One region of the Rhizobium sp. NPDC090279 genome, then DNA from elsewhere that is predicted to be linked to it. Evidence: predicted binding sites of a transcription regulator. Region 1 holds the regulator's gene; the other holds the start of a gene.
What was found. The regulator LexA, encoded in region 1, represses DNA repair genes until DNA is damaged. The targets are predictions, from matches to a motif close to TGTTCNNNNTGTGTTCNG.

Region 1 (12,146 bases):
GAAGCGCCGCGCTCGCAGAGAAGAATGTTCGGGTTGCCGCTGTCGTTCAGCTTGGCAAGCACGTTCTTCATGTCCCAGGGCGCCAGGAACTGCCCCTTCTTGACGTTGATGACACGGCCTGTCTTGGCGGCGGCGACCAGAAGATCGGTCTGGCGCGACAGGAAGGCCGGGATCTGCAGGATATCGACCGTCTTGGCGACGATGGCGCACTGCTCTTCCGTGTGGATATCGGTCAGGACCGGAAAGCCGTATTCCTTCTTCAGGTCGGCAAAAATCTCCAAGCCCTTTTCTATTCCAAGACCGCGGCCGGCGGTTAGCGAGGTGCGGTTCGCCTTATCATAGGAGGACTTATAGACAAGACCGATGCCGAGCTTGCCGCAAAGCTCCTTCAGGACACCGGCAACCATGAAGGCATGGTCGCGGCTTTCCATTGCGCAGGGGCCGGCAATCAACGACAGCTTGGCGGTGTTGGAAAACAGAACCTTGGAGGCTCCTTCGCCGACGGTCACTTCGGAATTCGTGCTCATGCTATCTCCTCGAAGGCGAACATCGCGCCCGCTCCGGGCGCCAGCCTTGCCAATAGACGATTGTTCTTACGCGTGTAGGTGACGCCGTTAGCAGCGAAATGCGACGATGTCACGGAAAGATCGCGCGTTTTGAAAAGGATTGCGCGCGCCCTGAGCCCCGGATCGTCGCCGCGAACCGGCAAATCATAGAATGCCTCCATTCCTTCCGGCGTCAAAATCTCCAGATCGACATTGGCGGCCCTGATCGTCAGGCCGAAGGAATGCTCCATGATCCGAGGGCCGCCGACAACCTCTTCGAAGAAGCTGCGATATGCCGCCGGCTTCGGCGCACCAAGCGCCACCTGCGCGATGCCGGTTACGCCGTTTTCGTGACGCTCGAGCACGCTGCGGTCGGCCGGCAGGGCATTGATGCGCTGGCAGCAGAAGGCGAGAAAATCCGGCGCACGCAGATCGACCGCAAAGGCGAGACGAAAACCGGCCATGGTTTCAGTTCCGTCCGGCATCTTCATCGGGCGGGAGAAATCCAGCATTTGCCCCGCCGAAATCGCCGCCGCTCTGAAACGCTCGTCATCCGCAACGGCATCGTCTGTGCCGAACACCACGGCCGAAAAGCCATCCTGCCCGACCCGAAAGCGGTAAGCCTGATCGCGAGCGACGAAGACATTGCCATCCACGATGCTTTCCTCGCATCGCTCCAGAGACGCCACGCCCAAAGGTTCCAGATAGGTTTTGTCGGCAAGGAAGACGCAGGCGTTTTCCGTGCCGAAGGGATGGCGCGCATCCGGAGCCACCGTAAAGCCGAGCTTGCCGAGGCGCTCGCGCGCCAAAGCGATGTTGACGGTCGGCAGTACGAGATGATCCAGCGGATGCGGGGATGAAGCCATGGTTCCTCCTGTTTGCCTTCAAAAGCAGATTTGCGCCCATCCCTCGCGCAATTCAAGATGGAAGTACCATACTCCAAGGCTGGCGAACTGGACGGAGTACAATCTCGCAAACGTGATGACTGATTCTCCAGCGCGGTCGGCTTATGCCATGTCACATCGCATCGATCCACGTCTTCGCAACACCGGCTGGCCTACAGAACGTTGAAAACGGATCGGGCAGCATTTCGCATATTTTTCCTTATGTTAGTGCAGATATAGCGCCTTGTTGCTCTCAGCCCGTCCATTCGCAGGCGGTAATTATTTAACTGGCCCAACAAGGCTTTACCGAAATTTAAGTACTTGCGGAACACATATGGAACATATAGTGTCCGTTCTGGATTTGTTTCACCGTTTTTCTTGATTCTGGGGTTCCAAGACGATGTTGACGCGCAAGCAGCAGGAACTGCTTCTCTTCATTCACGAACGCATGAAGGAGTCCGGTGTTCCGCCATCTTTCGACGAGATGAAGGACGCACTGGATCTGGCATCCAAATCCGGCATTCACCGTTTGATCACGGCGCTGGAGGAGCGAGGCTTCATTCGCCGACTGCCGAACCGGGCCAGAGCGCTCGAAGTCATCAAGCTGCCGGATGCCTATAATCCCAGCTTGCAGCCACGCCGCGGCTTTTCGCCGAGCGTCATCGAGGGCAGTCTCGGCAAGCCGCAGCCTGTCGCTCCACCCGCTCCGCCGAAAGTCGCGAATGACGATCATAACGGCTCAGCCTCCGTGCCCGTCATGGGCCGCATCGCCGCCGGCGTTCCGATTTCCGCCATCCAGAACAATACGCACGATATTACCGTCCCCGCCGACATGCTCGGCTCCGGTGAACACTATGCGCTTGAGGTTCGCGGAGACTCGATGATCGACGCAGGCATTTTCGATGGTGATACGGTCATCATCCGCAATTCGACGACGGCCAATCCCGGCGATATCGTCGTAGCGCTCGTCGACGACGAAGAGGCAACGTTGAAGCGCTTCCGTCGCAAGGGCGCCTCGATCGCGCTGGAAGCAGCCAACCCGGCCTATGAGACCCGCATCTTTGGACCGGATCGCGTCAAGGTCCAGGGTAAACTCGTCGGCCTTATTCGGCGCTATCACTGACCGGTGACGCCGGCACGATTAGCGCGTCGAATTTGTCGGTGCGCCAGTCATAAGTTCGATGTCTGGTCCATGGTCGCTGCGGATCTTGGAATGCCGCGGAAACGACGGGCTCTTCGGCACTGAGCGCCATTTCGATCGATCCCGTTCGCCGCAATGTGGCGCCGGTAATAAGTGTCGCGCCGGAGCGGCACCGATCCAATCGTAGTCGGATCGGCGTCACGACAATATTTGCGGTATCGCAGGCGGACGGCAGATAGGCCGCATTCTCTACGGTCGCCAATATGGCGCCATTGTCGAGCATCGCCATGCACCATGCGCCTTTCTGGCAGACGAAACTTCCCTGCATTGTCCGGTCGAGCGCCTCTTCCATGGCCTTGCGGACCGCATTTTGCTCTTCGCCGCTTAATCGCCTACGGCGATCAGCCTTGCTGATCTGCGGGAGCCGGCTATCGTTGGCAAGCATGGTCGGCGGCTGATGTTCCGCTGCAGCCAGGGCCTTTTGCCATTGTTCGAAAATGAAGGCCTGCGGCCTCTCGCGATTGGTAACAAGTATATCGTCCTGCCGCAGCGCCACCAGGACGCCATCCTCGGAAATCATCAGATCGGGCTTCGGCACACCGGTCCCGAATGCCGCCACGCCAACGGACGCGAGCAGCAATAGCAGGCCGAGATGGCGAAGCCGCGTTCGCAATATGCTCATGACCAGGAAGCCGACGATGAATGTCGGCATCAGCCAGGCGGGCTGACGACCGAAGGTGATGTCACCTCCCCAGCCGGCTACTGTTCTTGCAATCACTATGACGAGTTCCAGTCCCTCTCCTGTGACCTTCCAAAAGGGTGCATCGAGACCGAGAGGCATAAGCAGCATCGCCGCCATGCCGAAGGGCATGACGACGAAGGAGACCACCGGCATGGCCGCAAGATTGGCGGCAAGGCCATATGTCGCCAATCGGTGAAAATGCTCGATGGAGAAGATAGCGGTCGACGCGCCGCCGATGAAAGAAGTCGACAACACGCCACCGAAGAAACGGGAGACAAAAAGCAGCGGACTTACCAGACGGGCGCGCGACAGGATATTTTCGCGATGCCGCCGCCGCTTCCATAGCGAATAGCCAGACACCAGCGCCAACGTTGCGGCATAGGACATCTGAAAACTCGGGCCGAGCACCTGCGACGGCGATAGAACGAGAATGACGATAGCGGATAACGCAACATTGCGCAGGCTGAGCGATGGCCGATCGAAAAGCACGGCGACCAGCATGATCGCCATCATGATGAAAGCCCGCTCAGCGGAGACGCCGAAGCCGGAGATGAGATAGTACGCCGTCACCGTGACAAGTGCGCCGAAGGCCGCGAATTTCTTTGTCGGCCAAGCCTGCACGACGCCAGGAAACAGGCTGAACAGATAGCGCAGGCCGACATAGAAGATGCCGGCCGACAGCGCCATGTTCAGGCCCGAAATCGCAATGATATGGGTCAGGCCGGCAATTCTCAGGGCCTCGGTCGTATCCTTGGAGATCGCCCGTCTCTCATCGGTGACAAGCGCGGCGGCAAAGGCGCCGGTATCGCCCGGCAGGGTTTGCCTGATCCTGTCGCCGATGCTGTTGCGCAGGCCGGCAAGCCAGATATCGGCCCTGTCGATCGGCGAGTCCGCAGCATTATCACCGGCCGGCGACAATAGTTTCGGCGTTCCATAGGCAAAGCCATTCGCGCCGATGCCGTTGAAATAGGAACTGAAGGCGAAATCGTTGAGGCCGGGCAAGGCTGGTCCCGCCGGAGGCGTCAGACGCGCCCTGCCCTGGACACGATCGCCGAGTTCAAACGGCTCCGCCTGCTTGCGCACGAAGATCGTCACCCGCTCCGGCGAGCGGCGGATGGTCGGCTTTTCCGTTGCCTCGACGCGGACGACATAGCGCCAGCGTCCATTGTCATAGGATTCCCGTCGCTCGACCTGACCAGTCACGGTCGTCGTCACGGCGGAATCGAGCATGATAGTGGAGGCCCTCCAGCTTTCGCATTGTGCCAGCGCCATGCCCAGACAAAGAAGCATGCCGGCGAAAAGCGAATGGCGAAGCAGCCTGCCCGCTTCCCGCCTGAGCAGATAAGCACCAGTAAGGACCAGCAGGCCTGCAAGAATGGCCTGCGGCGGCGGATCGCTGCCAGCCTTGAACCAGAAGATCGCGCCGAGGCCCATGTAGATCGGCGCGAGCAGGATGGCGCGGCCATGGGCCGCCTCCTCTTCGATCAGTGTGAGAGTACCGGCACGAATGCGGCTCAGTATCCGCAACAGCCGCGATGTCAGACGGGCCTGCTCCTGCGTCCGTTCCCGTTGTCCTGCTTCGGCACGGAGAACAATCGTGGCAACAACAGGGCGAGGCTGCAGGGGCGCAGCAACGCCCCGGCCACTCTCCTGTTGCTCAGATGCCTCCAAATTAGGCACGCGCTGCCGCCCCCACGCAAAACTACAGCTTTCGCGCGATTTTTGCCGTCACCACACAATGAATTCAATCGAAATCGGCATGAGCGGAGCTAAATTGGGCCGGTTTCGCCGCGTAGCACAATCGATGACGCTTCTGCAGTGCCCTAAAGTTGATACTGCATTGCACAATTCAGCGTTAGGATAACTTGGCATTAGGCTCTGGATCATATAGCTAGTCGGTAGTCGCTTAACCTTTTGGCGCTTTTTATGGCGTCAATCCCGCCAAATCTTGGAGGATCAGCATGACGGAACAAAGCGCGAAACTAACTTGGGGTGAAAAGACGGTGGACTTGCCGGTCAAGACCGGAACCATCGGCCCAAGTGTCATTGATATTGGTGCCCTTTATAAGAACACCTCCACTTTCACTTACGATCCTGGCTTCACCTCCACCGCGTCGTGCGAGTCCAGCATCACCTATATTGATGGCGACGAAGGCGTTCTGCTGCATCGCGGCTATCCGATCGATCAGCTGGCCGAACACGGCGATTTCCTCGAGGTATGCTACCTCCTTCTCTACGGCGAACTGCCGACGGCAGCGCAGAAGAAGGACTTCGATCATCGTGTGACCCATCACACGATGGTGCACGAGCAGATGTCGCGCTTTTTCACCGGCTTCCGCCGCGACGCGCATCCGATGGCCGTCATGTGCGGCTGCGTCGGTGCTCTCTCGGCCTTCTATCACGACTCGACCGACATCACCGATCCGCACCAGCGCATGGTTGCAAGCCTGCGCATGATCGCCAAGATGCCGACGCTCGCCGCCATGGCCTACAAGTACCATATCGGCCAGCCCTTCGTTTATCCGAAGAACGACCTCGACTATGCGTCGAACTTCCTGCGCATGTGCTTTGCTGTTCCCTGCGAAGAGTATGTGGTCAATCCGGTGCTTGCGCGCGCCATGGACCGCATCTTCATCCTGCATGCCGACCACGAGCAGAATGCCTCGACCTCGACAGTCCGCCTTGCAGGCTCTTCGGGCGCCAATCCGTTTGCCTGTATCGCCGCAGGCATTGCCTGCCTCTGGGGCCCGGCTCATGGCGGCGCCAACGAAGCCGCGCTGAACATGCTCAGCGAAATCGGCTCCGTCGACCGCATTCCGGAATATATCGCCCGTGCGAAGGACAAGAACGACCCGTTCCGCCTGATGGGCTTTGGCCACCGCGTCTACAAGAACTACGACCCGCGTGCCAAAATCATGCAGAAGACGGCGCACGAAGTTCTCGGTGAACTCGGCATCAAGGACGATCCGCTGCTCGATATCGCGATCGAGCTGGAGCGCATCGCACTCACCGATGAATATTTCATCGAAAAGAAGCTCTACCCGAACGTCGACTTCTATTCCGGCATCACGCTGAAGGCTCTCGGCTTCCCCACGACCATGTTCACCGTGCTGTTCGCTCTTGCCCGCACCGTCGGCTGGATCGCACAGTGGAACGAAATGATCGAAGACCCGCATCAGCGCATCGGTCGTCCGCGCCAGCTCTACACCGGAGCGCCGCTGCGCGAATACGTGCCTGTTTCCAAGCGCTAAGCTTTGGAGTTGAAACAAAAAACCGGTCAGAGATGACCGGTTTTTTTATTGGATACGACCGCCAGAATGATCGCCGCCGCCTTGTCGCCTGGCGGCTCCTCGGTCTGCATGCGCTGCCAGACCAGATCGTAGCCCGCAAGCATTGCTCGGCGTTCGGGACTGTCGCTTGACAGGCGCTCCATATAACGGGCGAGCAGTCCCGGCCGTAAAACATCGTTGATGAGCTCGGGCAGCACGGCGTAGTCGGCAATCAGGTTCGGCAGGGCCGCCGTCCAGACCTTGATACGCGACATCACGAATCTCGCCAGCCACTCCGTCTTGTAGGTCGAAACCACAGGAACGCCGGCAAGACCCAATTCCAGGATTACCGTACCTGACGCGGCCATGGCGGCATCCGCCCGCGCGAAGGCTTGCCATTTTGCGTCCTGACCAATGAGAATCTCCGGCTTGGCACTCCAGCTCTCGATCAGCGAGCGCACGAGCGCCTCCTGCTTTGGCACGGTCGGCAGCAGGTAGCGAACATTATCATTTCGCCGGCTCAGTTCTTCGGTAGCCCGCTCAAAAACCGGTAGGAGTTGCCGGATCTCCGATGCGCGTGATCCGGGCAGAAGCAGGATCGTTTTCTGCGCATCAGGGCCAGCCAGGCCGCGCAGGGTACGCTGGCGACGCGTCTCCAGCAGATCGGCATCGACCGTCAGGCGATGGCCGACATAAGTGGTAGCCGGACCATCCAGGCGCTCCATGGCGGCAGGTTCGAAGGGGAGGACAGCCAGCACATGGTCGACATAGGCAAGCATCTTCTGCGCACGATATTCCTTCCACGCCCAGACGCTGGGACAGACGTAATTGACGATCGGCAGATCGGGCAGAGCCTTGCGCACCCGCTTCGCCACGCGATGGGTGAAATCAGGGCTGTCGATGATCAGGAGCACGTCCGGCTTTGCGGCGATGATCGCATCCGCCGTCTGCCTGATGCGCGCAAGCAATTTCGGCAGCCGTTTGATGACTTGAATGAAGCCCATGATCGAAAGTTCGGAATAATCGAAGAGCGAGCGCAGACCCTGCGCCTCCAGAGCTTCACCGCCGACGCCCACCAGCTCGACCGGGCCGCCGTAACGCCGCTTCAGGGCGGCGGCGAGATCGCCTCCCAGCAGATCGCCGGAGACCTCTCCGGCGACGACGGCAAGTTTCAAGGGCGCAGCGCTCACATAAAGCCCTCCGCACTCAGGCCCCGATCAATTCCGCAGATGAAAATGCCGGCCTCGTCGGCAGCGGCGATCACCGCCTGCCGGTCGAGGATCAACGCTCTTCCTGCTTCGACGGCAACACCTGCCAGCCCAGCCTTCTTGGCGTTCAACACTGTAGAGACGCCAATCGATGGCAAATCGGCCCGGACATCCTGTTGCGGCTTGCAGAGCTTGACGAGAACACCGCGACGTCGGGTCGAGATGCGCCCGGCGGCGCGCAGCTCGGCAACCCGTTCGATCATCTTGTCGGTGCCTTCTGCGCCTTCCAATGCGACAACACGGCCGCCGACGCTGACGGCGCCCTGCCCGACATCCAGAAGCCCGAGCGCGTCTGCAGCCTTGGCGCCCTGCGCAATATCGCGCAGATCCTCGTCCGCTGGCGAGATTTTCCCAAGAGGGCCGGTCGTCGCCAAGAGATCGGGGGCGATTTCATGCGCACCCACGACGCGGACACCGCCGGCCTCGATCAGGCGAATGACCATCTGCAGCACAGCATTGTCACCACCGGAAAGAAGTGTTCGAATGGTCAAGGGCAATTCCCTGATCACGCGCCAGGTCGGATGAATCTCGCGCCAAGGCGGGCGACGGGCGACGCCGCCGGACATGACGACCCGGTCAACGCCATAGCGCCGAAACGTGGCTTCAAGGCCTGAAAAATTACCGACGCCGAGATTGGCATGATCAAAAGCGGACCAATCACGGTCCGCCTCATCGGTCAATGCGATGATGACGGGGTCTTCGCCGGCCTGCCGGGCGGCGTCGGCGACATAAACAGGCAAAAGCCCACTGCCTGCGATGATCGCCAGCCTGCCGTCGCCGTTTTGGCCGGCCGAAACCACGTCAGCTCTTGCCGCGATTGGGCGACGACAGCGCACGGTCGCTATCGGCTGCAATGAAATCGAGGATCTCGACCACTTCCTTGCAATCGGCATATTCGTCGCGGATCGCCGCGGCGTTGTCACGGATCGAACCTTCGCCCTCGAAGATGCTCTTGTAGGCGCGTCGAACCCTGTGAATGACAGCGCGGTCTATGCCGGCGCGCGACATGCCGACAATATTGAGGCCCGAGAGTACGCCAGGGTTGCCGTTCAACATGCCGTAGGGAATGACATCATAGCTTGCAGCCGAAAGGCCGCCGATGAAGGCCTGTCGGCCGATGCGTGTGAACTGATGCACAGCGCAGCCGCCGCCAAGAATGGCCCGGTCTTCGACGACCACATGCCCTGCCAACATGACATTGTTCGACATGATGACATTGTTGCCGATGCGGCAATCGTGAGCCACATGCGAATTGGCGAGGAACAGGTTGCTATTGCCGACAATCGTCTTGCCGCCGTAATCCGCGGTACCGGTATTGATGGTCACGCCTTCGCGGATCGTGCAATTCTCACCGACATCCAGCGTCGTCTCTTCGCCGCCGTGATGCACGCTCTGCGGATCGCCGCCGACAACGGCCATCGGAAAGATCTTCGTTCCCTTGCCGATCGTGGTCCGTCCGGTCACAACGGCATTATTGAGCAGCTGAACATTGTCATGCAGCACCACCTTGGGACCGACATAGCAGAACGGTCCGATCGTCACGTCTTCGCCGATGACTGCACCATCCTCGACGACCGCCTGCTTGTGGATGCGGGCGCTTCTTGCAATGCTGCTCATGCCTGCTCCTGATCCTTCCGTACGATCATCGCACCGATATCGGCCTCGGCGACCAGAGAACCATCGACCTTGGCATCACAATGGAATTTCCAGATGGTCCCGCGCTGCTTCTGCTTGACGACGTGGAATTCGACGCGGTCGCCCGGCACAACCGGCCTGCGGAAGCGGGCATTATCGATCGTCATGAAGTAGACGAGATTGCCGCCGATGCCATCCTTGCGGGCGCAGATGGCGCCGGCAGTCTGCGCCATGCCCTCGATGAGCAGCACACCCGGCATGATAGGCGATTCCGGGAAGTGCCCGGTGAATTGCGGCTCGTTGGCCGTCACGTTCTTGATGCCGATCGCGGAATTGTCGCCATCGATCTCGATGATCTTGTCGACCATCAGGAAGGGGTAGCGATGCGGCAAAAGCTTCATAATTTCCAGAACGTCAGCCGATGACAACGAGGTCTTGGCTCCTTCAGTCATGCTCCGCACTCCCGTCTTTCTTTTCTCTAGCTCCTGACCGCTTTGCGATCTCCGCCGATTCCCTTAGAAAATCCCAAAGCGGCCGCGCCGGGAGACCTGCATAGCGCTCGCCCGCCGGGATGCTGTTCATCACGCCGCTCTTGGCACCGATCTGCGCGCCGTCGCCAATGTGGATATGCCCGTTTAGACCCGCCTGACCGCCGATCTGCACGCCATCACCGATCACCGTGCTGCCGGCGATACCGACCTGGCTGACGATAGCACAGTGACGACCGATGCGGACGTTATGTCCGATCTGAACCTGATTGTCGATCTTGGTGCCTTCGCCGATCACGGTATCGTCCATGGTGCCGCGATCGATCGTCGTATTGGCGCCGATCTCGACATTGTCCTGGATGATGACACGCCCGATCTGCACGATCTTGACCATGCCGCGCGGCCCTGGCGCATAGCCGAAACCATCCTGGCCGATGCGCGCACCATTATGGACGATGACGCCATTACCGAGATAGGCGCAGAGCACGCTCGCCCCCCCGCCGATGCTGCAATTGCGCCCGATTTTGACGCCCGGTCCGATAAGAGCATTGGGGCCGATATACGTCCCCTCGCCGATTTCCGCACCAGGACCGATGATCGCACCCGGCTCGACGCCGATATTGGCCTCCAGCTTCGCAGTCGCATCGATCGTGGCAGCAGGCGAAATCGTTCCCGAATTCGACGTGAACGCAATCGGCCGCATGGCTTGTGGATGCAGCAAGCCACCGACAATCGCGAAATCCGTATGCGGCTTCTTCGACAGAAGCACCGGAATATGATCAGGGACGAAAGATTTCAGTGCCGGAAGGCAAATGATAGCCGAAGCCTTGCAGGTCTCCAGCTCGGCCCGATTCTTTCGGGAAAGGATATAGCAAATGTCACCCTCGCCCGCGCGATAGACGGGAGCGATAGATCTGATAACGACCTCCGAAGAGGCCGTATCAGCAAGTTCCGCCCCAAGATGTTCAGCCAGCTTTTTCAAGCTGATGCCACCATGGGGCGGGAAAAAACCAGTATGTTCCATAAGCACCAGCTCCAGAACGGTGTTCAAGCCCGCAGTTCTGGACTGCCGATATCAGAACTGGTTGGCGATGCCAAACCGGAAATTCTCAACCTGGTCGTAATCCTGCTTGAGAACCGGCACAGCATAGTCGACACGGATGACACCGAACGGCGACGACCAGATCAGACCGGCACCGAGCGAGGCGCGGATGGAGCTGTCGTTGAAAACCGAATCGCCGAAGGAATTCGCCTTGTTACCGTAGAGCGTACCCGCGTCCGCGAAAGCTGCGACACGCAGACCGATATCCTGCGGTATGCCCGGCATCGGCATGCTCGCTTCAGCCGAAGCAGTAAAGTAAGTCGTGCCACCGAGCGGATTGTTGTCGTTATTGCCCACACGCGGACCGATACCAGCATTCTGGAAGCCGCGGATTTCACGGCCACCCAGCGTGAACTGGTCGAAGACGTTCAGCTTGCCGTCCGTCGGCATCACATAACCAGCACCGACCGTTATCGAGCCGATGATATCGGCTTCGTCGCTGATCATCTTGTAGTAACGAGCCTTGCCACTCAGCTTGTAGAAGTTGGAGTCGCCGCCCAGCCCCGCAAATTCATGCGTGAACTTGGCGATGATACCTTCACGCGGCAGATTCTGGTCGTCCAGCGTGTTGTAGGTGAAGGTTTGCGAAACCGTTGACTGGGTCCAGGGACCGTTCTCAATAAGATTGACATACGCACGCGAAAGATTGTCCTGCCAATCGTTCGTGCCGTCGTAGGTCAGGCGCTTGTAGTTATAGCGCAGGGTGGTCGCCAGGTTCTCGGTGATCGGCGCGGTCACGCGCAGCGAGAAGCCTTCTTCCGAATAATCATAGTAGTCCGCGCTCGACGTCTGGTTCTTGAAGATGTCGAAACCGGCAGCCAGACGATAACCGAGGAAATAGGGCTCGGTGAACGAGATGTTGTAGGTACGGTTGCCTTCCGTGCCGGCGCCTGCGGCGAGACGGATGTACTGACCGCGACCGAGGAAGTTCTTTTCTTCGACCGAGGCTTCCAGAAGCAGACCACCGTTGTTGCCGACAGCGTAACCGGCGCCGATGCCGAACGAGCCCGTCGGCTGATCTTCGACGTTGACGATAACAATCACGCGGTCCGGAGCGCTACCCTGTGCCGTG
Region 2 (12,146 bases), on a different contig from region 1:
AGACCGCGTCAAGGAATTCAACCTGAAGCAGATGTGGAAGAGCCCGAACGGCACGATCCGCAACATCCTCGGCGGTGTGATCTTCCGCGAGCCGATCATCTGCAAGAACGTTCCGCGCCTGGTTCCGGGCTGGACCAAGCCGATCGTCGTCGGCCGCCACGCCTTCGGCGACCAGTACCGCGCCACCGATTTCAAGTTCCCCGGCAAGGGCAAGCTGACCATCAAATTCGTCGGCGAAGACGGCACGGTCATTGAAAGGGATGTCTTCGACGCACCGGGCGCCGGCGTTGCCATGGCCATGTACAATCTCGACGAATCGATCCGCGAATTCGCCCGCGCCTCGATGATGTATGGCCTGATGCGCAAGTGGCCGGTCTACCTGTCGACGAAGAACACCATCCTCAAGGCCTATGACGGCCGCTTCAAGGACATCTTCGAGGAAGTCTACCAGAACGAATTCAAGGCTCAGTTCGACGAAGCCGGCATCACCTACGAGCACCGCCTGATCGACGACATGGTCGCCTCCGCGCTGAAGTGGTCCGGCGGTTATGTCTGGGCCTGCAAGAACTACGACGGCGACGTCCAGTCCGACACGGTTGCCCAGGGCTTCGGCTCGCTCGGCCTGATGACCTCGGTTCTCCTGACGCCGGACGGCAAGACGGTCGAAGCCGAAGCCGCCCACGGCACGGTGACCCGCCATTACCGCCAGCACCAGAAGGGCCAGGAAACCTCGACGAACTCGATCGCCTCGATCTTCGCCTGGACCCGTGGTCTCGCCCATCGCGCCAAGCTGGACGACAATGCAGAACTCGCCAAGTTCGCATCCACGCTCGAAAAGGTCTGCGTCGACACCGTCGAAGCCGGCTTCATGACCAAGGATCTGGCGCTGCTCATCGGCCCGGATCAGCCGTGGCTCTCGACCACCGCCTTCCTCGACAAGATCGACGAGAACCTGCAGAAGGCGATGGCTGCCTAAGCCTCGCCGACATCGGAACCAGAGAGAACCCGGCCTCAGCGCCGGGTTTTCTTTTGCCGGGAATCTTGCCCATGGGCCGAACCGATGGCAACAATGCGCGCAACAAAAGGGAGAGAGACAAATGGCCGAAGAACTCGTTTTCTATACCAACCCGATGTCGCGCGGCCGTATCGCCCGCTGGATGCTGGAGGAGACCGGCCAGCCCTACCGCACCGAGTATCTCGACTACGGCACGACGATGAAGGCGCCGGAATATCTCTCGGTAAATCCCATGGGCAAGGTGCCGGCGATCAAGCATGGTGACACCGTTGTCACCGAAGGCGCGGCCATCTGTGCCTATCTGGCCGAAGCCTTCCCGCAAGCCGGCTTAGCTCCGACTGCCGCCGAGCGTGGCCGCTATTTCCGCTGGATGTTCTTTGCAGCAGGGCCATTCGAGATGGCCGTCACCAATCGCGCCCTCGGCTTCGAAGTCCCACCGGAGCGCCTGCGCATGGCCGGCTGCGGCAGCTTCGCAAACGTGCTCGATGCCATGGAGCACGCGATCACCACCTCGCCTTTCATTGCCGGCGACCGCTTTACGGCCGCCGACGTCTATGTCGGCTCGCATGTTGGCTATGGGCTGAATTTCGGGACGATCGAGAAGCGCCCGGCCTTCATCGACTACTGGAGCCGCGTGAGTGACCGCGACGCCTATCGCCGCGGCAACGAGATCGACAATGCAGCCATGCCGAAGCCGGCTAACAGCTGAAAATACAACATATTGAGAGGAAATCCTCGATCGATGCCGTATGCCGCTATTTCAGCGGCATATAAATATCCGTAAGCAATTCCGTCGGCGACGCGTCGCGCGGATTGTTGATGTATTCCTCGAACATGACGGTATCGCGGAGCTGCCGCCCGGAGGCTGGCAGCCATTGCGCATAGAGCCACTGATAGGCCTTGTGCATGTTTGCGTAGGGCCCCTTGTGGCGCAGCACGGCATATTCGCCGCCATCGAGAGAACGACGCTCCAGCGGCGCTTCGGCCGCCATTCCCTCGCCGGCAGTGACGCAGGCGAAGGAGCGCAGCTTATCCGCCTCGACGACATCGGGATCGTCAAGATAGACGCCGATCATGCGCATGTCGGGACCGGCAAGGCCGCGGGCAAAGATGGTGCCGAAAAGCGTCTCGAAAGCCTGGCCGATCTGCATGTAGGAGCCGCGATGAGCGACACCGACGAGTGACATCGGGGAAATGGTGCGAAGCGTAACGTCGAACATAACAGTGATCCTTCCTTGGGTGCTGGGTTCGAAGATCGTGTGGCTTCCCTCATTCCGATATCGCGCCGGCGGCATGCCGTAGACGGATCTGAAGATGCGATTGAACGATTGGAGGTTGGGATAGCCCGACCGCTTTGCAATGTCGCTGACGGATAGACGGGTGTTGACGAGATCGCCGGCGGCGCGATGCAGCCGCAGCCGCTTGACGGTTGCCGCCGCCGTCTCGCCATAGATCGCCCGATAGATCCTGTGCCAGTGATAGCTGGACATGCAGGCGATCTCGGCGAGCTTTTCCATGTCGAGCTCGTCATCCAGATGTTCGTGGATATAGGCCGAAACCCGCCGCAGCCTGGTCTCGTAAAGCGTCCACGCCGTTCCACCACCCATGTCAAACCCCTTGCAAATCGATCGGCCCAACAAGACCATAACCCGATTTGACAAATCCTGCGGAGTTGCCTGGACAAAGAAAAATGGCGGATACCGAAGCATCCGCCATTTGAATTGGAAATACGAAATCAGCGTATTAGCCAGCAAGTGCCGCAGCAATGGCCTCGATCGCTTCGTCAGCCTTGGCGCCATCCGGGCCGCCGGCTTGCGCCATGTCCGGACGGCCGCCGCCGCCCTTGCCGCCGAGAGCGGTCGACGCGATGCGCACGAGATCGACGGCACTGAAACGACCGATCAGATCTTCGGTAACGGCAACAACGGCGCTGGCCTTGCCGTCTTCGGAGACGCCGATCAGAGCAACGACGCCTGAGCCGAGGCTTGCCTTGGCTTCATCCGCAAGGCCCTTGAGATCCTTCGGATCGACGCCGGAAACGGATTTACCGAGGAACTTGACATCATTGATCTCGCGGACCGCATCGGCCGAACCGCCCTGGCCGCCGCCCATGGCGAGCTTGCGCTTGGCGTCCGCCAATTCGCGCTCCAGCTTGCGGCGCTCGTCCATCAAGGCTTCCACGCGTGAGACGACATCGGCCGGCTGAACCTTTAGCGTCGAGGCGAGGGTCTTCACGCGCTCGTCCTGATCGGCGAGATAGGCAAGCGCGGATTCACCCGTTACCGCCTCGATACGGCGAACGCCGGCGCCGACGGCGCTATCGCCGAGAATGCGCACGAGGCCGATCTGGCCGGTGGCGGACACATGCGTGCCACCGCAAAGCTCGACCGAGTAGGGCTTGCCGGTCTTGACGCCACGCACACCCTGCCCCATCGACACGACGCGGACTTCGTCGCCATACTTCTCGCCAAACAACGCCATCGCCCCTTCCGCGATCGCATCGTCGACGCTCATCAGGCGGGTCGTGACAGGCGAATTCTGCAAGATGATCTCGTTCGCCATCTCCTCGACGACCTTCAGCTCCTCAGCCGACATCGGCTTCGGGTGCGAAACGTCAAAGCGCAGGCGCTCGGGCGCGACCAGCGAACCCTTCTGGGCGACATGGGTGCCGAGCACTTCACGGAGAGCCTCGTGCAGCAGGTGGGTGGCGGAATGGTTGGCGCGCAGGCGCGAGCGCCTGTTGTGATCGACCGTCAGCACAACGGCGTCGCCGACCTTGATCGTGCCTTCCGAAATCTCGGCGATGTGAACGAAAAGGCCTTCACCCTTCTTCTGGGTGTCGCCTACCGTCAGCTTGCCGCTCTCGCCGGAGATGGCTCCAGTATCGCCCATCTGGCCACCGGATTCGCCATAGAATGGTGTCTGGTTGACGATAATCTGTACCTTGTCGCCAGCCGAGGCGCTGTCGACGGCAACGCCGTCCCTGACGATTGCCTGGATGACGCCTTCGGCTACTTCCGTATCGTAGCCGAGGAATTCGGTCGCGCCGTGCTTTTCCTTGAGCTCGAACCAGATGGTCTCGGTCGCCTTGTCGCCGGAGCCGGTCCAGTGCGAACGCGCCTCTGCCTTCTGCCGTTCCATCGCATCGGTGAAGCTGGAAATATCGACGCCGATACCGCGGGCGCGCAGCGCGTCCTGCGTCAGATCCAGCGGGAAGCCGTAGGTGTCGTAGAGCTTGAAGGCGGTTTCGCCGTCGAGGCTGTCACCCTTGTGCAGGTCCGAGGTGGCGTCATTCAGCAGCGACAGGCCGCGTTCCAGCGTCTTGCGGAAACGCGTCTCTTCGAGCTTCAGCGTCTCGGATGTCAAAGCTTCGGCGCGAACCAGCTCGGGATAGGCGCGGCCCATCTGCTGGATCAGCGCAGGCAGCAGCTTCCACATCAGCGGCTCCTTGGCGCCGAGCAGCTGCGCGTGACGCATGGCGCGGCGCATGATGCGGCGAAGCACATAGCCGCGGCCTTCGTTCGACGGCAGCACGCCATCGGCGATCAGGAAGGCGGAAGAGCGCAGATGGTCGGCGATGACGCGATGGCTGGCGCGATGCTCGCCCTCGGCCTTGACGCCCGTTGCCTCTTCGGAAGCTTCGATCAGCGCCCGGAACAGGTCGATGTCGTAATTGTCATGCTTGCCCTGCAGCACGGCGGCAACGCGCTCGAGACCCATGCCGGTGTCGATCGAGGGGCGCGGCAGATCGACCCGCTCCTGCTTGGTGATCTGTTCGAATTGCATGAAGACGAGATTCCAGATCTCGATGAAACGGTCGCCGTCCTCCTCCGGAGAGCCCGGAGGTCCGCCCCAGATGTGATCGCCGTGATCGTAGAAGATCTCCGAACAGGGACCGCACGGACCAGTATCGCCCATCGCCCAGAAATTGTCGCTGGTGGCGATGCGGATGATCTTGTCGTCGGAAAGACCGGCGATCTTCTTCCAGAGGTTATAGGCGTCATCATCGGTATGGTAGACCGTGACCAGCAGGCGCTTGGCATCGAGGCCGAATTCCTTGGTGATCAGGTTCCAGGCAAGCTCGATGGCGCGCTCCTTGAAATAGTCGCCAAAGGAGAAATTGCCGAGCATCTCGAAGAAGGTGTGGTGGCGGGCGGTATAGCCGACATTGTCGAGGTCGTTGTGCTTGCCGCCGGCGCGAACGCATTTCTGCGCCGTCGAGGCTGTCGTATAGGGACGCTGCTCCAGGCCGGTGAAGACGTTCTTGAACTGCACCATGCCGGCATTGGTGAACATCAAGGTCGGATCGTTGCGCGGCACCAGCGGGCTCGACGGCACGATCTCGTGGCCGTTTTTCTTAAAATAGTCGAGGAAGGTCGACCGGATTTCATTCACACCGCTCATAGGGGGCCCTTCAGTACTGCCGTCAGCAACTTGCGTCAAAGTCAGAGGCTTTTATCGTTCGCTCCGGGCCCTGTCCAGCCGCACGAGCGAAACCGGCCGCACATCCCTTGGACAATGCGGCCGGTTTGGATTTTTTAGTCTCGATCTTGGATCGGGAATTGTTCCGGGAAGTCCTTATTCCCCGGAGGCGTCGCCATCGTCGGCATCGGGACCGCCGTTCTGCAGGAAGCGATCGGCGATCAGGCCGGCATTCTGGCGCAGGGACAATTCGATCTCGCGAGACAGATCCGGATTGTCGCGCAGGAAGATCTTCGCGTTTTCGCGGCCCTGGCCGAGGCGCTGGCTGTTATAGGAGAACCAGGCGCCCGACTTTTCGACGATGCCGGCCTTGACGCCGAGATCGACCAGTTCGCCGGTCTTGGAAACGCCTTCGCCATACATGATATCGAATTCGACCTGCTTGAAGGGAGGCGCCATCTTGTTCTTGACGACCTTGACGCGGGTCTGGTTGCCGATCACCTCTTCGCGCTCCTTGACCGCGCCGATGCGGCGGATGTCGAGGCGAACCGAGGCATAGAACTTCAGAGCGTTGCCGCCCGTCGTCGTTTCCGGCGAGCCGAACATCACGCCGATCTTCATGCGGATCTGGTTGATGAAGATCACCATGGTCTTGGACTTCGAGATCGAAGCCGTAAGCTTGCGCAGCGCCTGGCTCATCAGACGAGCCTGAAGGCCGGGCAGGCTATCGCCCATCTCGCCCTCGATTTCGGCGCGCGGCGTCAATGCGGCGACCGAGTCGACCACGAGAACGTCGACGGCGCCGGAGCGTACCAGCGTATCGGTGATCTCAAGCGCCTGTTCGCCCGTATCCGGCTGCGAGATCAGGAGGTTCTGCAGATCGACGCCGAGCTTGCGGGCATAGACCGGATCGAGCGCATGTTCAGCGTCGACGAAGGCGCAGATGCCGCCCTTCTTCTGCGCCTCTGCAATGGTCTGCAACGCCAGCGTCGTCTTGCCCGAGCTTTCCGGCCCGTAGATTTCGATGATGCGCCCCTTCGGCAAGCCGCCGATGCCAAGCGCAATATCGAGGCTCAGAGAGCCGGTGGAAACCGTTTCGATTTCGACCACGTTCTCGTTAGAGCCGAGCTTCATGATCGAGCCCTTGCCGAACGACCGCTCAATTTGAGAGAGTGCCGCTTCAAGTGCCTTGCTTTTATCCACCGATTTGTCCTCTACAAGCCGCAAAGAATTCTGAGACATTCGATCCACCTTTAGGTTATTGAAGCCGCTCTAGCAATGTCGCCGCCGATGAGAATTCTGTACTCTATTTGTTCTCTTATCGCAAGAGCACAACAAGCAATTGAAAGAAAAAGGTAAAATGAATTCCGTTCTACTTTTGTTTTCTTCTTTCTTCCCAGATACTTACCGATCCGGAGGGACCGGTTCGGGCATGGGATCGCGTCGCTCGATTCGCTCTTTCGATTGCTGAGGAAAACCATATGGCGAAAAAGATTCTCGTTCTTGGCGGCGCCCATATAGACCGGCGCGGCCGCATCTTCGGCGAGACGGCGCCCGGCGCCAGCAATCCCGGCGCATGGTTCGAAGAGCCGGGCGGCGGCGGCTTCAATGCAGCCAGAAATCTCGCCCGCCTCGGCTTCGACGTAAAGCTGATTTCTCCACGCGGCGGCGACCCCTCTGGCGAGATGGTGGCGGAAGCCGCCAGCCACGCCGGTATCGATGACAAGCCCTTCGTCTTCCTCGATCGCAAGACGCCGAGCTACACGGCGATCCTCGAGAATGACGGCAATTTGGTCATCGCCCTTGCCGACATGGAGCTCTACAGGCTGTTCGTTCCGAGACGCCTGGCGATTCGCGCCGTTCGCGACGCCTTCGAAGAGACCGATCTTGTTCTCTGCGATGCCAATCTGCCGGCCGAAACCTTGGGCGCGATAGCGGCAAGAGCCGCCTTTTGCGGCAAGCCTGTCGCCGCTATCGCCATCTCGCCAGCCAAAGTCGTGCGGTTGAAGCCGAGCCTTGCCGGCATCGACCACCTGTTCCTCAATGAGGCGGAGGCCGCCGCCCTGACAGAAAGCCGTCCGGAAGACCCGCGCGAATGGGTGAATGGACTACGGGCGCTTGGTCTGCGCAACGGCGTGATCACCCGTGGCAAGCGCGCGCTGATCGCATTCTCGCGTGACGCCATCGTCAGCCTGCAGCCGCCCATTGTCGACGATGTCGCCGATGTCACCGGGGCGGGAGATTCGCTTGCCTCGGGTGTTCTGTCCGCCCTGCTCGCCGGCCACGATCTCGCGGAGGCCATCCGTCATGGCGCGGCGGCAGCCGCGATCACCGTCCAGTCGCCCTTCGCCACGGCGGAAAATCTCTCTCCCGAGCTGCTGAAGGCGACGTTGGCCCTTGTTCCCAAGGCCGAAATTCTGTCATGAAGCCTGTTCAAAACGCGTATACTGTTTCAGTGAATTGGAAACGACAATGACCCAGCCTATCTCGCCACTGCTTCCGATCTCCTATTCGAAGGAAGTTGCTGCCGCCAAGCTGCGCGGCGCACCGCTCGTCGCCCTGGAATCGACCATCATCACCCACGGCATGCCCTATCCCGGCAATATCGAGATGGCCCGCAGCGTCGAGGAAATCATCCGGCAGGAAGGTGCAGTCCCGGCAACCATTGCCGTCATCCACGGCACCCTGCACATCGGCCTTGAGCCGGAAGAGCTGGAAGCGCTGGCCAAGACCGAAGGCGCAATGAAGGTCTCGCGCGCCGACCTCGCCTTTGCCATTGCCGAGCGGCGCACGGGCGCAACCACGGTCGCCGCCACGATGATTGCCGCCGCCCGCGCCGGGATCAAGGTTTTTGCCACCGGCGGCATCGGCGGCGTGCATCGCGGCGCAGAAGAGAGCTTCGATATCTCGGCCGATCTTGAAGAGCTTTCCCGCACCGGCGTCATCGTCGTCTGCGCCGGTGCCAAGGCGATCCTCGACATTCCGAAAACGCTGGAAGTGCTGGAAACCCGCGGCGTGCCCGTCGTCACCTATGACAGCACGGAATTCCCGGCCTTCTGGTCGCGCTCGTCCGGCCTGCCGAGCCCTCTGACACTGAACAGCCCCGCCGCAATCGCCAATTTCCAGACGACGCGCGAACAACTCGGCATCGATGGCGGTATGCTGATCGCCAATCCCGTTCCGGAAGCCGACGAGATCCCGCGCGAGGAAATGGAAATCTATATCGAGCGAGCCCTCGACAGCGCCGAGCGCGACGAAATCACTGGCAAGGCGGTGACGCCGTATCTGCTCGGCACGATCTTCGACATCACCGAAGGCCGCAGCCTCAAGACCAATATCGCGCTTGTCGAGAACAATGCGCGCCTGGCCGCAGAAATCGCTGTCGCTCTCGCGGAATAGTTAGAACCTAAGTCACAGGAACAGCCGGGCGCTTCAATAGATCGCCCGGCCGTTCTCTTTTTCAGATCAGGGAGAACAGGCCCAGGGCAGATCGCAACTCGGCAAGCGTCGCCTCCGTGCGCTCCCTCGCCTTTCGCGTGCCCTCGCGCACGATTCCCATGACATAGTCCGGCTCGGCTACATAGCGAGCGCGGCGCGCGCGGATCGGCGCGAGCAGCGCCTGCAGCATGTCTTCCAGATGTCTCTTCACCGCGATGTCGCCAAGACCGCCGCGACGATATCGCGCCTTCATCTCTTCGAACAGTTGCCGGTCCTCGCAGAAGGCATCGAGATAGATGAAGACGACGTTTCCCTCGACCTTGCCTGGATCGTTTACGTGCAGATGATCCGGATCGGTATACATGCGCCGCACCGCATCGCTGATATCGTCCGGCGAGGCCGAAAGCGGAATGGCATTGCCCTGGGATTTGCTCATCTTCGCCTTGCCGTCGACGCCTGGCAGGCGCCCGACGCTTGGCACCATGGCCGCAGCCTCGACGAGAACATCGCGTCCGATCTGCCGGTTGAGGCGGCGGACGATCTCGTTGGTCTGCTCGATCAACGGTGCCTGATCTTCACCGACAGGAACCACCGTCGCCTTGAAGGCGGTGATATCGGCCGCCTGCGCGACCGGATAGCAGAGAAAGCCGGCCGGCACATCACGTTCGAAGCCGCGCAGCTGGATCTCCGTCTTGATCGTCGGATTGCGCTCCAGCCGGCTGACCGTCACGAAATTCAGATAGAGCAGCGTCAGTTCCGCCAGCGCCGGCAAGGCGGACTGAACGCAGATCGTCGTCAGCGTGGGATCAATACCGACGGCGAGATAGTCGATCGCCACTTCAAGCACGTTGCGACGCACTTTTTGGGGATCGCCGGCATTGTCGGTCAGCGCTTGGTTATCCGCCAGCAGCAGGAATTGCCGATGGCTATGCTGGAGTGCGACGCGGCTCTTCAGCGACCCGGCATAATGGCCGAGATGGAGTGGTCCTGTGGTTCGGTCGCCCGTCAGGATGACGGGACGGGTATCGATAGGGGAAAACATTTCGTTGCTCCGCAAAAGGAGCCGCCGCAATCAGGAAGGGAAAACGGAAATAGACCAATGCCTGCCGGATCACGGCGGCAGGGTCGATTTCAAGACATAACGACTGCCGCTCCTAGAAGGAGCGCCACCACATTTGGCAAATGGGCTTGGCAAGGTCGATCATGCGCAGGCTGATAGCATCTTTGCACTGCTTTCATCAACAGAAGAGGTGAAAATCGCCCCTCAACTGCACACTCTTGCGCGACAATTAGTTCTTATCCAGCGTCTCGCGCACCACGACGGCAAGCTGCTTCAGCGAAAACGGCTTAGGCAGAAAGCCGAACTGTGCATCGGCCGGCAGGTTGCGGGCAAAGGCATCTTCCGCATAGCCCGAGACGAAAATGAACTTCATGTCAGGATATTTCTTGCGCAGCTCCCGCAGCAGTGACGGCCCATCCATTTCCGGCATGACGACGTCGGATACGACGACATCCACCTGCCCGTCGAGCTCGTCCATGATGTCGAGCGCCTCGACGCCGGAGCCCGCCTCGTAGACGGTATAGCCGCGTGTCTCAAGCATGCGCTTGCCGCCCCGACGCACCGCCTCCTCATCCTCGACGAGCAGCACGACAGCGGACTTGCCGGTGAGATCGGCCGGCTCTTCCGAAGAGGCCGCGATCCCAACGCTCTGGTCCATCGCCACGACATCGCGGCTTTCCGGCGGTTTCGCTTCCGTCACGGCGGGCATTTCGACGATGTGACGCGGCAGGAAAATGCGGAAGGTCGTTCCCTTGCCGACTTCCGATTCCGGCTGGATGTAGCCGCCGGACTGCTTGACAATGCCGTAAACCATCGCAAGGCCGAGGCCCGTGCCCTTGCCCACTTCCTTCGTCGTGAAGAAGGGTTCGAAAATCTTGTCCATGATTTCAGGCGCGATACCCGTCCCCGTATCGCTGACCTCGACGAGAACCATGTCCTCATGCGGCAGATAGGGATAGTTGAAGGCGCTGACATCGGCCGCAAGCAGATTGCGGGTGCGCAGCGTCAGCGAGCCGCCGCCGGGCATGGCGTCGCGGGCATTGACGCAAAGATTGATGAGCACCTGTTCGAACTGCGAGAGATCAGTCTTGACGGGCCAGAGATCACGCCCATAGTCGACATCCAGCTTGACATGCGTACCCGACAGCAGCCTGTCGACCAACATGCGCAGATCGCCGATCACATCGGTCAGGTTGAGAACCGTCGGCCGCATGGTCTGCTTGCGCGAAAAGGCGAGCAACTGCCGCACCAGCACGGCGGCACGATTGGCGTTGCGCTTGATTTCCATCAGATCCGCGAAGCTGGCATCGGAGGGTCGCGCCTGCAGCAGCAGGTGATCGGAAGACAGGAGAATGGCGGTCAGCACGTTGTTGAAGTCATGCGCGATGCCGCCTGCCAGCGTGCCGACGGCGTTGAGCTTCTGCGTCTGCGCCATCTGCGTTTCGAGCGCCTTCTGCTCGGTCACCTCGACAGCATAGACGATGGCGGCCTCTTCCGGCGCTTCATCGGTCTGGTCGATCACCGCGTTGATGTAGAAGCGGAAGTGCCGCGCCTCATCTTTCGGATTGCGCGAATCGATCGGCGGAATATCGCCCTGCCGATCCTTGGCGGCATCCAGCGCCTGTTGCAGCCGCAGCCGGTCGCTGTCGTTGACGATTGTCTCCAGCGCAGCGCCGCGCTCGATATCGTCGCGCGAAACCAGATCCGAGAAAAGCTTCAGGAACGGTGCATTGGTGCGCAGGATACGTCCGGTACCGTCGACGGAAGCAATCGCCATCGGCGTGTTGTTGAAGAAGCGGCTGAAGCGCATCGACGCCGCCGAGGCCGACTGCTCGGTGTCGCCGCCGTTCTGCCGGGTCAGGACGATGGTGCGGCTTTCGCCCGGAGCGCCATCGCGCATCGAGGTGACGCTATGGACGAGCTGCACTGGCAGGCTTTGGCCATTGGAGCGGCGAAGATCGAGATCGAGCGTCACTGTCTTCTTCAACCCCGGTTCGGCCTGTACCGACTGGATGAGCGCCAGCCCTTCGCCAGCCACCAGATCACCGATTGTCATCGAACCCGGCACGAACTTCGTCAGGTCGAAGCCCAGCCATTCGGCAAGCGTCGCGTTGAGATAGAATATCTCGCCCTTGCGACCTGCTGAAAAGAAGCCGGCCGGGGCATGGTCGAGATAGTCGATCGCATTCTGCAATTCCTTGAAGAAGCGCT

Region 2: the regulator LexA is predicted to act here: its motif matches at 6,738-6,755, upstream of recA (recombinase RecA).

What each region holds. Positions count from the first base shown of each region.
Region 1 is NZ_JBIVYI010000009.1:179,844-191,989, reverse strand. Features, by position in the region: gene kdsA (3-deoxy-8-phosphooctulonate synthase) at 1-527, opposite strand, end outside; gene ACIQWP_RS22940 (VOC family protein) at 524-1,411, opposite strand; gene lexA (transcriptional repressor LexA) at 1,830-2,552, shown strand; gene ACIQWP_RS22930 (ComEC/Rec2 family competence protein) at 2,533-4,983, opposite strand; gene gltA (citrate synthase) at 5,274-6,563, shown strand; gene lpxB (lipid-A-disaccharide synthase) at 6,590-7,771, opposite strand; gene ACIQWP_RS22915 (LpxI family protein) at 7,768-8,649, opposite strand; gene lpxA (acyl-ACP--UDP-N-acetylglucosamine O-acyltransferase) at 8,651-9,466, opposite strand; gene fabZ (3-hydroxyacyl-ACP dehydratase FabZ) at 9,463-9,936, opposite strand; gene lpxD (UDP-3-O-(3-hydroxymyristoyl)glucosamine N-acyltransferase) at 9,929-10,996, opposite strand; gene bamA (outer membrane protein assembly factor BamA) at 11,048-12,146, opposite strand, start outside.
Region 2 is NZ_JBIVYI010000004.1:84,250-96,395, forward strand. Features, by position in the region: gene ACIQWP_RS11140 (NADP-dependent isocitrate dehydrogenase) at 1-976, shown strand, start outside; gene ACIQWP_RS11145 (glutathione S-transferase family protein) at 1,098-1,724, shown strand; gene ACIQWP_RS11150 (GyrI-like domain-containing protein) at 1,771-2,622, opposite strand; gene alaS (alanine--tRNA ligase) at 2,759-5,419, opposite strand; gene recA (recombinase RecA) at 5,594-6,679, opposite strand; gene ACIQWP_RS11165 (carbohydrate kinase family protein) at 6,919-7,863, shown strand; gene ACIQWP_RS11170 (pseudouridine-5'-phosphate glycosidase) at 7,910-8,836, shown strand; gene trpS (tryptophan--tRNA ligase) at 8,898-9,917, opposite strand; gene cckA (cell cycle histidine kinase CckA) at 10,165-12,146, opposite strand, start outside.